One region of the Alteromonas sp. genome, then DNA from elsewhere that is predicted to be linked to it. Evidence: riboswitches for the same ligand, from Rfam matches in the RefSeq annotation. Region 1 holds a riboswitch; the other holds the start of a gene.
The links. A riboswitch is a leader RNA that binds a small molecule or an ion and turns the genes downstream of it on or off. The one in region 1 is predicted to bind cyclic di-GMP.
Positions count from the first base shown of each region.

Region 1 (6,562 bases):
GTTTAAGCCGTTTGATACCACAAAAGGTAACGCGGGCATGGGTATCGGTGCCTATGACGCAAAAAATTATATGCAGTCTATTGGCGGCAAATTGTCGGTAGAAAGCGAAACAGGAAAGGGAAGTTGTTTTACCCTGGTGTTCCCGCTGGATTAACAGATTTCATTTCCCATAATTCATATTTACTAATGGAAACGTGCGAATGACGGATACGATTCTTGTTGTCGATGACGATCTCGGCATCCAGAAACAGTTAAAATGGAGCTTTACTGACTACAATGTGGTATTTGCAGATGACAGAACCTCTGCGATTGCCCAGTTACGTCGTCATGAACCCAAAGTAGTGACTCTGGACCTGGGTCTGCCACCTGATCCTGCTAATGCCTCTGAGGGGCTGAAAACCCTTGAAGAAATCATGGCACTGGCACCGCGGACCAAAGTGATTGTTGTCACCGGCAATAACGATAAAGAGAATGCGCTGAAGGCAATCGATCTCGGGGCTTACGATTTTTATCAGAAGCCCATCGACTCCGATACTATCAAGCTGCTGGTCAACCGCGCCCTGAATCTGGCTAATCTGGAACATCAGAACCGTATTCTGGCGAAAGCCCGTCCTGCCATGGGACGTATTATTGGTAATTCAGAGGCAATTCAGGCTGTTATGCGCAAGGCCGAAAAAATTGCCGGCACCGATATCAGTACGTTATTACAGGGCGAAAGTGGTACTGGTAAAGAAGTGTTTGCCAGAAGTATTCACGAACACAGCCCGCGTAAAGACAAGCCTTTTGTCGCGATTAACTGTGCGTCGATTCCTGAAAACTTGCTGGAAAGTGAATTATTCGGTTACGAAAAAGGTGCATTTACCGGGGCCAATAAAACGACTCTGGGTAAAATCGAAACGGCCCAGGGCGGCACACTGTTTCTTGATGAAATCGGTGATATGCCTATTGGCCTGCAAGCTAAAATGCTTCGTTTCCTGCAGGAGCGGGTGATTGAACGGGTAGGCGGCCGGACAGAAATTCCGGTGGATATCCGCGTGATCTGTGCAACCCACAGAGATTTGCAACAGATGGTGGCGAATGAAACTTTCCGGGAGGATTTATATTACCGTGTGGGCGAAATTCCTATCTTTATTCCGCCACTGCGTGACCGCGACCAGGACATCATTCTGCTTGCCCGTACATTCCTGAATACATACCGGGAAGAGTTCGGTGCTAAAGCCAAGAGCTTCTCTGATACCGCCATTCAGGCCATGTTGAATCATAAATGGCCCGGTAATATCCGTGAAATGCAGAATAAGCTGAAGTCTGCCGTCATTATGGCTGAAGGCTCTGTGGTGCAGGCCGAAGATCTGGGCCTTATGGCGCCCCGGGGAGACAACGAACCGGAAACGCTGAATTTGCGGGAAGTCCGTGAGATGGCGGAAAGCCGTGCTATCAGACGGGCCTATCAGACAGCCGATAAAAATATGTCAAAGACTGCAGAGTTACTGGGTGTGACCCGGCCGACCTTGTATTCTCTTATCGACAAATACCATATGGAAGATATTAAAACCGGCGTGTAACCCCGCCGGTTATTCCATTGGCCACTCAATACTGGCCAGATTGTTCAGGGACGTTTTTATCTGCACATCAGTGAGTGAGAACTTCCCTTCCAGCGGAGAGGGCGGCAGAACATTGTCGCTTTCTTTGCAGGCTTCAATGGCGCCCACCCAACAGTCTCTTTGGGATATTTTCGCTGCGTACAGGCAATAATCCATCACCGCGAAGGTTTTTACCCAGTCCATTTCATAAGGATTTCTGCGGCACAGAGGCATTGCACAAAACCCCACGCTGCAAGTGGCGTTGATCACCACATCATCAGGTAAGTGAAAACGCTTCTGACGCACCGCCTCAATAAGTCTGTCAGCCAGTTCCACCATATCATTACGGTTGGCGTTGCGGCACACCGCCAGAAATTCTTCGCCACCCCAGCGGATAAGCAAATCTGTCTGCCTGAATACTTCTTTTAAGATACCGGTAAATTGTACCAGGAAGCGGTCACCGGCAAGGTGTCCGTATTCATCATTGATTTGCTTAAAGTGGTCTATATCAATTAAAAAGCAGAGTAAGTCATGATTCGGCGGAAAGATTTCACCTTTAAGACTGGCATAGTGATGCTGCACCCGGCTGATCTCACCCGGCAACTGGGCTGAGAGGAAGTTGCGGTTATACAAGCCTGTGAGTGCATCACGCATGCTGACCTGCTCCAGCGCATGATAAGCTTCTTCCAGCTGTTGATTTTTCTGCTCCAGTTCGGTGGTCCGGTTGCGGACTTCCAGTGCCAGCCGCTGATTTTGCCGGTACTGGTTATAACGGCTCCACAGCAAAAAAAGAAACAGCAAGAGGGACACCAGGCTACCCAGCGATAACATACTTTCCAGGTTATGCTGACGCACCTGAGCCAGTTCAACAGTGCGGTTTTTCTCCTGAATCTCGAAATCCCTTGCCTGACGTTCCATCTCCACTTTGGCTTTCAGCTTCTCAAAGTAGATCGCCTGCTCCGTGTCCATCTGGTGTTCCAGCCTGGCGATGGTTTCGTCAACAGAAGTGAAAAAGGCAGGAGGCAGCACGTCCAGACGGGGGGCGATGTCATTATCGGCAGTCTGGTGCGCAATAAACCGGGCGACGGTGGTTTCCCGGCTGGCGGCGTAAGCCTGCAAATCTTCCTGCCTGACCGTCCCCTGGGCACTAAGCAGCGAGGGAAATAATCCAAGCAGTGTAATCAAACTGCCTGACAGATAACTTTTCATCTTCATCCTGTTCAGAAAAAGTAAAACCGGGGAGCACAGTGACACCGTGCTCCCGTTGTTGCGTATTGGCGCGCTTTGCATTCCATGCAAACGCCTGCACCCGGCCGCCACCTTGTGGTATGTCTGTCAGGGTGTTTTATTTGTCAGTAAAGGCCTGATGTCTTCACTGCTTTGATTTTCTATCCATATTCTGATGAGTCTGGAACGGCAGATCCCTGTTTCTGCCGACAACTTTCCAAGCTTCTCAATTGCGTCTTCAGATAATGTAAATGTAGCACGTCGCATGGGACCGCAAGGTGTAATGTTGTCTTTGTTAGCAGAGTCCGTTGCCGGATAGATCTGCCTGATAACATGTTTACCTGCTGCGTAAGCCAGTGCATCGTCAATAAATTCATCAACGCTCACCGGCTCAACAGGTTTAGCTGACGGCGTGGATTTTTTGAGGCTGCACAGACTCATAAGATTTCCCCTCTCTCCGCGACAGAAGTTCTTCAATGATATTGCGAATTTCTGCTGATGCTTTTCCGTCCGGCTCACTTTCCATGACTGACTGGCCAGACTCTTCAGAATCGTCATACATATTGCGGCTGTATGTCACTGAGTCCAGTACCGGTACTTCAAATGAACGACAGACATCTTTTGCTTCCAGGATCCTGCTGCCCAGCGAAGGTAGAGAAGGGCACTGGGTAATTACAAAAGCAGCATTCATGTCGGGATTCACCATTTTGCAGGTTGAAAGAATATCTTCCATATGGGGAACCGTTTTCAGATCCCGCCGTTTGGGACGTAACGGAATAAGAATGTGGTCAGCCACTGCCATCGAGGAGCGCAGCGCAAGGTTATCCTGTCCGCCACAATCAATGACTACGTAATCGTAGTGCTCGCGCAGGCTCAGTAATTCGTTGCGGATCTTGCCGTACAACTGCACACAGTTAATCGACGGCAATTTATCATTAGCTTTGCGTTCCTGAATCCAGTCTGAGGTAGTGCGCTGCGGATCGCAGTCGACCATCAGCACACTGGCATTTTTTTCAGTTCTCAGATAAACAGCGATATTTTGTGCAAGGCAGCTTTTGCCACTGCCGCCTTTCTCGCCACCAACCAAAACGATCATCGTTCGTTCCTCAACTTTTGATCCGTCATCACGGATAAACGGTTAACGAATGTGACTGAAAAAGTGAACATGAGCCGGATTAAGGACTATGCTTGTTCGGTAACCCCGCTATCATTATCTGTAATCAGATGGCAGACCGGAGGCTTTGCGTCACGGGCTTTCGCACCGCTTTGCCTTTTTCAACAGTACATTTTCGGGTAAGCGGCGGGGATGCCATGGCTTACCGGTAATCAGGATACTAGTTAAAACAAACGGTGTGCGCCGCATGCCTCACGATATTTAAGAATAAAAAAATATACCTGTCAGACCAGGTGGCCGGTGGCGACTAAAGGGCTGCAGGACTTTAAAACCCGTGGTTCACCCGTGTAAATCATTCTAATTCAAGTTATATCTGTTAATATGCCAACACATGGTGTTATTGAAAACTATACCCGCAAATAAGGAGAAGGGAGTGGTAAAAACATCCCTGTTGAGTTTGTTTCTGCTGGCATTCAGCACAGTCAGTTTCGGGCAGAATAATGCAATGGATGAAGCGTTTGATTCATTCAGTCATCTCTATGAAGAACGTTTCGGCCAGATCAGGGCATGCATGAACCCCACATTTCAGCGTTTCAGTGTGTGTTCTCCTGCTCTTCGTAACGATGGCAATGCGCCGTATATTCTGCATCACGGAAAACCTGTCGATACAGTGGTTGTTCTGCTTCACGGATTGAGCGATTCGCCGTTTTATATGTCTGGCATTGCACGGGCACTGCATGATAAAGGTTACAACGTTATTGTGCCTTTAAACGTAGGACACGGCCAACTGGATGCCAGCGACGAAATGAGCGACAGCAAGCTTGCAGAACGCTGGGGTGCACACCTGAATGACGTTATGGCGCTGGCACCGCAACTTGGAAAGCACGTTTATCTGGGCGGTTTTTCCACCGGCGGCGCGCTCTCTGTTCAGCATTATTTGCATCACCCTGACAACATTGACGGCCTGATGTTATTTTCCGGTGCTCTGGCACTCGACAGCGGCGTAGAGCGGTTATCCGGGATCTGGGGAATTCAGTGGGTCGCCAGGTTTCTTGACGGTCACTATGAAACACAGGGCCCGAATCCTTATAAATATCCCACCATTGCCAGTTTTTCCGGACTTGAACTGATGGAAGTGATTGATGATGTGAGAGACCAGTTTGAACAGGGGAAAACTGTAGACGTACCGGTATTTGCCGCGCATTCTCAGGCAGACACCACTACGCCCATTACAGGTATTGAAGATTTAATGTCGCGGGCAACCACGAAAACCAATACCTTTTTCATCATCGATGAGAGTTACAAGTTATGCCATGCTGATGTGGTGGTGAATAAGAAAATGCTCAGTGATATGCATTTCGATAAATCCGGTGTGGATTTACGTGATCCCTGTGCAGCTCCCGGCGCAAATCCGCTGTTCCGCCAGATGATTATGATGCTGGGCAGCTTTATGGATGAAGCGGCACAGAAAGCCGGTTAATTGATTGACACAGTGCCCGGGATTGATTAATTTAACTCCATTATCGCTACGAACTAACATTGCAAAACTGGTCAACATGATTTTTCAAACTTTGTCACAATCAGGCAAGCCACAATCTGCACTCATTATTCTACTCGCTATTCTCAGCAATTGGCGGGTTCGTTAGTACGTAAATGAACTGAAGAAAACCCGCCGCGAAGGCGGGTTTTTTGTTTTCGTCTTCGCGGTTTTAACAAAATACGGAGACGACAGCCATGACTCACCCGGTAACCCGGCAATTACATGCCATGCACGATGCAGTTAATAATAACGACTTAACTGCATTACAAACCCTGTATTGTGAAGACGCCTTTCTGGTAGATAAACCACGAGTATCCTCGCGCTCTGATCTGCAGCGTGCCCTCAGTGCTTTTAAACAACGGTATATGCCTGAACATATCGTCTCGCAGGGCGACGAGGTTGTCATTGAAGCCGGTGACACTGCGCTGGTCATAAGCAAGCTGTACCTGAATGCAACCGGCGCGGTGGACTGCAATATGAAAAAAGCCATTTATGTATTCAGAAAAAATGCAGAAGGAGAGTGGCAATGCGCCATCGATAACTTCTTCGGCGTTGATCTGATAGATTATGTGTAGATGATTTTGCTTACCTTCCGTTTTTTTAAGTGGCCGGCCAATGGCAATGTGGCCAATAGCAATGCGGCCATTGAAAATACGGATATTGCCACCATATCGGGTAAACCGCAGAGACAGACCTGCATTTAGGTTTGTCCGCTAACCGGAAGCTATATCCTTGTTGACGCAGGAAATTGAAACAGACTATAACGACAGAGGACCGTCAGTGAAACTGGTCTTCTTTTTGTTGTGGCTGTTGATTGCGTTTACCACGGGGAACGGTGCAGAGCGGCAGGTCCATGCCCAGTCAGACAGCCTGCAAAGCTCTGAACACGCCGCAATAGCATCGGGCCGTTCAGAAGGTCTGATCACACGATATCTGCAGCCCCAGTCCCATTCCGGTGACCGTCCGGAACCGCTGCTGTTTACCGGCGCTGAACTGAAACTCGCTGGCGTTTACCGGATGCTTCATAGTGTCGCTTCCGGTTTTTCTGAGCTGGCTGCCCGGCCTGCACAGCCTGTTTTTTCGCGCCCTCCTGCCAGGGCG
Region 1 covers NZ_CFHOXV010000001.1:32,370-38,931, reverse strand. The annotation lists gene prsK (XrtA/PEP-CTERM system histidine kinase PrsK) at 1-154, shown strand, start outside; gene prsR (PEP-CTERM-box response regulator transcription factor) at 201-1,562, shown strand; gene AC4PME_RS00155 (GGDEF domain-containing protein) at 1,572-2,789, opposite strand; gene AC4PME_RS00150 (ribbon-helix-helix domain-containing protein) at 2,916-3,248, opposite strand; gene AC4PME_RS00145 (AAA family ATPase) at 3,208-3,903, opposite strand; cyclic di-GMP riboswitch class I at 3,999-4,088, opposite strand; gene AC4PME_RS00140 (alpha/beta hydrolase) at 4,355-5,401, shown strand; gene AC4PME_RS00135 (YybH family protein) at 5,656-6,036, shown strand; gene AC4PME_RS00130 (hypothetical protein) at 6,194-6,562, shown strand, end outside.

Region 2 (6,562 bases), on a different contig from region 1:
TTGGTCTGGAAACTAAATCGGTGGGGCGTACGTCGATTACGGTAACATGTCTGGTGAGAAACAAAGCGACCAAGAAAACCATATGTCTCGCTGATGATATTGTTTTTGTAACTCTCGATCCGGATTCCCGTACTCCGACGCCCCATGGTAAAACGATGGAGATATTGAAAGAACAAACAGAGGCTGAAATCCGCAGCCTGAATCTGAATGCAGAATAAACGGTTAAAGCCGCCTGCTCACAAGTTCTGATGCGGGTAAGCGGCACTGATCATAGATATCAGGCCGCTGAAACCCGCCAGCTCGTCACGATCTCTTCCAGCATCTCACTTTGCACCTTAGTCAGCGTATCCTGACTGTATTCAGGTGTTTCCTGTGAATTCAGCAGATTGAATGCGATGGTATGACACAGTGTGATCTGACCCGTCAGGCTGTCAGAATTTCCATTTTCGTCGTTGCTGCACAGTTTCCACAATTGCTGATTCACTGCACTGTTAAAACCCCATCTCAGTAACATTAATGATGTGGCACCATACAGGCAAACGCCGTATTCATCATTGATACGGTTAAGGAAAACGTCAAATGAAGCGCTTTCATCCCAGTGAGTGACTGCGCCGTCGGAAAACAGACATTCGTCGTGAAAAATTAGAAACAGGGATAACGTGCCAAACAGTAAAAGCTGTTTGACCTGCTCAGTTTGGTCTTCGTTTAAGCGGTTGAAACCGAACAGGCGCTGAAAGATAGTCAGGCTCAGCAGCATCGCATCAGTGAGCAGGTTAACTTTTTCAAACCGGCATTGAGAGGTTAGCAACTGCTGCGCTGCGAAAATTACAGCAAGATTCCGGATATTGCCTAGCCCGAGATTCCGGCCGATTGCCTGTTCAAGATTTTTGGGTACAGAGCCATAAACCGCTCTGCTGGCCTTGCTCATAACGTGGGCCTGAAAAATTGGATCTTTTTCAATCAGTGAGACCACATCTGCCAGCGTCATTGTTTCACAGTCCATATTCAGCAGAGTCTGAATTGAATTGGGCAGGGGAGGCAGGTTCTCCACCACATTAATGAGATTACCGTTACCTTTTTGAAAACGCAGGCGGTTGCCAAGCTGGCGTAGCTGTCCTGCACTGATCCCGGCATGTTCCTTAAAACTGCGCTCAAAGGATCGGCGGTCAGAGAAGCCAAGGTGGGCGGCGGTGTCTTCCGTTTTTTCGCCACTGAGTAACCGGTGACATGACTGGTCATGAATGTACTCTTTGAGTAATGCGCTGAAAGAAATGGACTCTTGCCTTAACTGGCGACGAAACGCGGACTCCGTTTGACCTAGTTGCGTTGCTACCCATTCCGAACGGATCCTTGCCGGGCTCGGGGCTTTGAGAAATGCTTCTTTAACCTGCTGCTTTAACGGCAAATCATTGCTGGTGTCGAGGTTTCCCGCCAGCATTTTTTTAATCGACTGAGAATAGTAAAATGATGCCTGTTTACACCATTTATTATCGAAAACAAGGCATACAACAACTCCCTCATGTCTGATATCACCGCTGCTGACCGGCCTTAATAAGCTGACCGGTTGTTCGCCGGATGGCGGTAAGGTGACCGTTGTGAAGTCGAATTTTCTGCCGGCCAGGTGACGGCACAAAGCGAGGAGGAAATAACAGCGGAATTCGGTAAGAACAGGATGTGATGATGGCTGAAACCGGAGACAGGTTTCATTTCCGTCAGTTTTTACTGTCAGTGCCGCACTGTTACCCAGAATATAGTGGTAGTGTTTTCCCAGTACATGGAGTGCGTCATCAATATGCTTACTGGCCGTGAGATACACCACCAGATTACTCATTTTGTTGAAATCAAAATAGCCAATCAGGGAGCGGCCAATTGTCTCATATTCGTTGGCAGGACAAAGAGAGTGAAGAATAGACGCCAGTCCGTCATCGTCCATTTTCTCATTTTCTATTTGTGTGACGCTTTCGAGCATCGTTGTGTCATATTCGTTATCAAGTCCGTTATCCCTTCTCAGACTCAATAAAGCGCGGATGACTGCCGACCAGAAAAAACCGTGATACTGCACGTTTGCTCCCTATACCGGATCCCTTCAGTCAAGGATATAAGAATTACCTGTGGCTTGACAGAAAAAGGGTGAATTTTGTGTTGGTACAAATTTGTACCGGATTTCGTTCAGAAGTGTCCTTTTTTACTTGCGGGCCTCTCCCTATCATTACAACCGTCGACTCATTGGTGGAAACGTCACTTCCACAGAGTAGATTCGCCAAACCTGTCGTGAGGCAGGGACGGAAAGCCACGGGTCTTATACCGCCATAAGACAGCCGGGTTGCAGTGAAGTTGTTTAACTATTTTCAGGCACACACTGCTCAAGGAACATAAATGAAATTTAGCATCAAAACTGCAGCCCTGCTAACCGGCTTCTGTGCGGCATTCACGGCTAACGCCAACATTATCAGCAGCTACGATATCGACTTCGCTGCCCAGACTCTGACTGCACATCAACAAAGCGGCACGTCTAACTACGGAACCTGGACAAACAATGGCAGTGTACTGAACCTGCGCGAAAACAGCTGGTTCACACTGAACCTGGATGATGCTTTCGGGATCCAGAGCCTGGATTTAGATAATTCTGCTTCAGATATTTTGTTGTCATTTGAATTTCGTATGACGCCGGGCAACAACAATACTAATGCAAACCCTTACTCTGAGATTGGCGGGATCTGGCTGGCAGATTTCTCTGCCGGTGAACAGAATAACGATGCCAGCCGCACGTTTGCTCTGGGTGGCACACAGAATTTCGGTCTGGATGACTTTACTTATACCAACGAACCAGCCTGGGAAACCTTCTCTATTACTCTGGATGATTACATGTCAGGACTTATTACCGACATCGTATTCATTAACGATTGTGATGCAGCCAGTGGTTGTGGAGATATGAAGGTTCGCTTCCGGAATGCCTCTATTACAGAAGTCAGTGAGCCAACCGCCATGTCACTGATCCTTCTGGGAATAGGGTTTATGGGATGGCGCACAAGACGCCAGAATCAGAAGGTCGCCTGATCTTCATTGCCCGCCACGTCACATCGCGGGCTTTTTTATTGCTTTTTCGGGGCTGCCGGCAACTTGACTAAGTCACTGAAGTTGTTAGACTGCCCTCGCTTAATTTGCGGACTCCGCAATAAGCATTAGGCCAAGGGGTGCCGTCTTTACGGCTGAGATCCATTCCATGGGAACCCTTAAACCTGATCCGGATAATACCGGCGTAGGGATGGTGATAAAAGCAATCTGAAAACCTCAATACCTGCCGTAAAGCCGGATCTTTTTGATGATTAAAGAGATCCTAATGAAAAAAAACGCAATTCTTCTCGCACTACTTGCACTTCCTGCCTTTGCTGATGACACTGCAGACATCGAACGTATTACCGTCAGTGGTGATTTCCGCACAGCGACTCTCGATCAACTCAGTGCCAGCGCTTCTGTGTTATCAGGCAACCGCCTGGACAGCCGTCAGGCTACCTATATTGACAATGTATTAAGTATTGCGCCGAATGTGAATTTTGCGGCCGGAGCATCCCGTGGACGTTTTATTCAGATCCGGGGGATTGGTGAGCGCAGCCAGTTTGCTGAACCGATTAATCCTTCAGTCAGTTTCCTGGTCGACGATTTTGATTTCTCCGGTCTTGCTGCAGCAGGTGTACTTTTTGATACACAGCAGGTAGAAGTTTACCGCGGACCACAGGCGACAGTATTCGGAACCGGTGCTCTGGCCGGTGCGGTTAAGATTGTCAGCAATGCTCCTTCAGAAGAGAGTGAGAGTCATTTTGAATTGTCTGTGGGAAACAAATCTTTCTTCCGCGCTGAAGGTGCTCATGGCGGACAAGCGTCTGATTCTCTGGCCTGGCGTGCAGCGTTTGTGCACAACAGCAGTGACGGTTTTATTGAAAATGACTTTTTGGGTGCCGACGATACCAACGGGATTCATGAGAATGCAGTAAGGCTGGGAACACTGTGGGATGTGACTGACAAAACATCCGTTGCGGTGGATTTCCGCTGGTACGATATCAATAACGGTTACGATGCTTTCTCACTGGATAACAACCGCCACACGTTGTCGGATGAACCCGGCTTTGATGAGCAGGAAACCAAAGCGGTCAGTGCACATATCAATCATGAAACCGCCGGTGGTTTGCTGGAAATCATTGCGACTATGGCCGGTCATGATATCGCTTACGGCTACGACGAAGACTGGACCTACACTGGTTTTCACCCCTGGGGCTATACATCCTTTGATGCATATTACCGGGATGTTTCCCAACAATCTGCCGAGGTGCGTTTTACTTCTGCTGAAGATAAAAAAATCTTCAATGACACCACGACCTGGGTTATCGGTGGCCGCATCAATCAGAGTGAACAGGATTTACTGCGCCAGTATACCTATGCTGACGGCGACTTTATCAGTACCTTCGAACCGCAGACAACAGCGGTTTACGGTCAGCTTGATACTCAGCTGACTCCGTCTTTATTGCTGACGTCCGCCCTGCGTGTTGAAAATTACGCCTATGATTATGCTGATAATGCGCAGGTGGTGTACGACGATGACACGACCATGACCGGCGGCAAACTGGCACTGACCTGGGATATGGGAGGGGACTACCTGTATGCCAGCGTATCCAGAGGTTACAAAGGTGCCGGCATTAACTATGATGAACAGGTCAGCCGGGAGCGCCGTTTCTTTGATGCGGAATACAACTGGAACTATGAAGCAGGCTACAAAGGCAAACTGTTTGTTCCTGAGTTGACTGCCCGCGCAGCAGTTTTCTTCATGGAACGGGAAGATACCCAAATCAGCGATTTTGATGTTCAGGAACGTGAAGACGGTTCTGCCGCCTTTATCGATATCACGGCGAATGCCGATGTGGGCACAAATAAAGGGGCAGAACTGGAGCTTTCCTGGCAGGCAACGTCATCCTGGACAGTGCAGGCCAGCGCGGGTTACCTCAGTGCCACCTTTGAAGGTTACGAGACTGCCGACGGTGAATATGTCAGTAAGCAGCGTCAGGCTCAGGCACCTAAATATACAGCGAACCTGTTCAGTGAGTTGTGGCTGACTGATTCTCTGGTATGGCGCGCTGATATGGACTTTAAAGACGAATACCGCTTCTCTGATGGCCATGATGAAACAGCACCGGCCACAACGTTGTACAACACTGATATTACCTGGGTAAAAGGCATGTTGCGCACCACACTGTGGGTAAAGAACGTGTTTGATAAAACCTGGTACACCCGCGGTTTCGGTGGATTCAGTAACGATCCCCGTGATTACTATGAGTTTGCTGAACCTTATTATCAGTTGGGTGATGGCAGACAGTTCGGCGTCACAGCCCGTTTTCAATTTTAAGGAATCTCTATGCAGGTCATGGTTGAGCTATCTCTGTATCCTCTGGTGAATGAGTACATTCCACCCATAAAGTCGTTTATTGACAGACTGAACAGTTACGACACCCTTGATGTGACGACCTGTTCTACCAGTACACAGGTCACCGGCGAGTATGCCGACGTTATGGCGGTACTGGGAAAAGAAATGCAGCGCACCCATGAAGAAGTCGGGCAGGCCATTTTTGTGGCCAAGTTTCTGAACTTCGATGTGATGCAGGCCCGTAAGGATCAGGATGACTGATTTCATCCCGCATTTCTTTGAACAGATAGCCGCGACATCACTGGCCGAGTGGGTTGCTGTAGTGCTGGCACTGGCCTATGTCTGGCTGGCTGCCAGGCAAAACCGCTGGTGCTGGCTGTGTGCATTTATCAGTACGGCTATTTATACCTGGCTCTTCTGGCAGGTTACACTGCCATTTCAGGCCATCCTGAATCTGTATTACATGATGATGGCCGGATACGGGTATTATCAGTGGAACCGTCAGGCTGCCGGCGACGACCGGGTGCATTCCTGGCCATGGTATACCCATGCCATGCTGGTGCCGGGACTTCTCCTGATCGCCTGGGGCTTATCCTTCTGGGCACAGGGGCAGTTCAACAGCGAACACCTGCTACTCGATGCAAGTATACAGGTGGTCAGTGTGGTGACTACCGTGATGGTGGCCCATAAGGTTTTACAGAACTGGTTGTACTGGATAGTAATCAATCTGGCTTCAGCTTACCTTTACGCCCAAAGCGGCCTGATGTTGTCGGCGTGTCTGTTTCTGGGATATGTCGGATTTGCCGTATTTGGTTATGCACAATGGCTGAAACAATGGAAGATGCAGGAACATGACGCCCGCGCTTATCGTTAAAGCGTTAGCAGAGCCGTTGAAGCTTAGCGGTAATGCAATCTGTGAATCACGGCAGGGCGGGGATGTGAATCGTCTGTTCAATATCACTGACGGTGAGCGTGAGTTCGCTGTTAAGTGGTCTGCCGGTGAGAGTTTTACCGGTGTAAACAAACATGCTCAGTTTACGCTTCAGCATAGCCTGTTCCGTCAGGGCATTGCGCCTGAACCTCTGTGGCTGAGTCCTGACTGCACGCTGTGGGCAGAACGCTGGGTCACCACGGATGCGGAACCGGCGA
Region 2 covers NZ_CFHOXV010000002.1:276,789-283,350, forward strand. The annotation lists gene AC4PME_RS02840 (acyl-CoA thioesterase) at 1-218, shown strand, start outside; gene AC4PME_RS02845 (helix-turn-helix domain-containing protein) at 278-2,062, opposite strand; cyclic di-GMP riboswitch class I at 2,250-2,331, shown strand; gene AC4PME_RS02850 (hypothetical protein) at 2,377-3,057, shown strand; TPP riboswitch at 3,181-3,283, shown strand; gene AC4PME_RS02855 (TonB-dependent receptor) at 3,341-5,395, shown strand; gene AC4PME_RS02860 (hypothetical protein) at 5,405-5,674, shown strand; gene pnuC (nicotinamide riboside transporter PnuC) at 5,667-6,287, shown strand; gene AC4PME_RS02870 (phosphotransferase) at 6,265-6,562, shown strand, end outside.
Region 2: it holds a riboswitch for cyclic di-GMP, as region 1 does, so the genes downstream of both, AC4PME_RS02850 (hypothetical protein) here and AC4PME_RS00145 (AAA family ATPase) in region 1, are expected to answer to the same signal.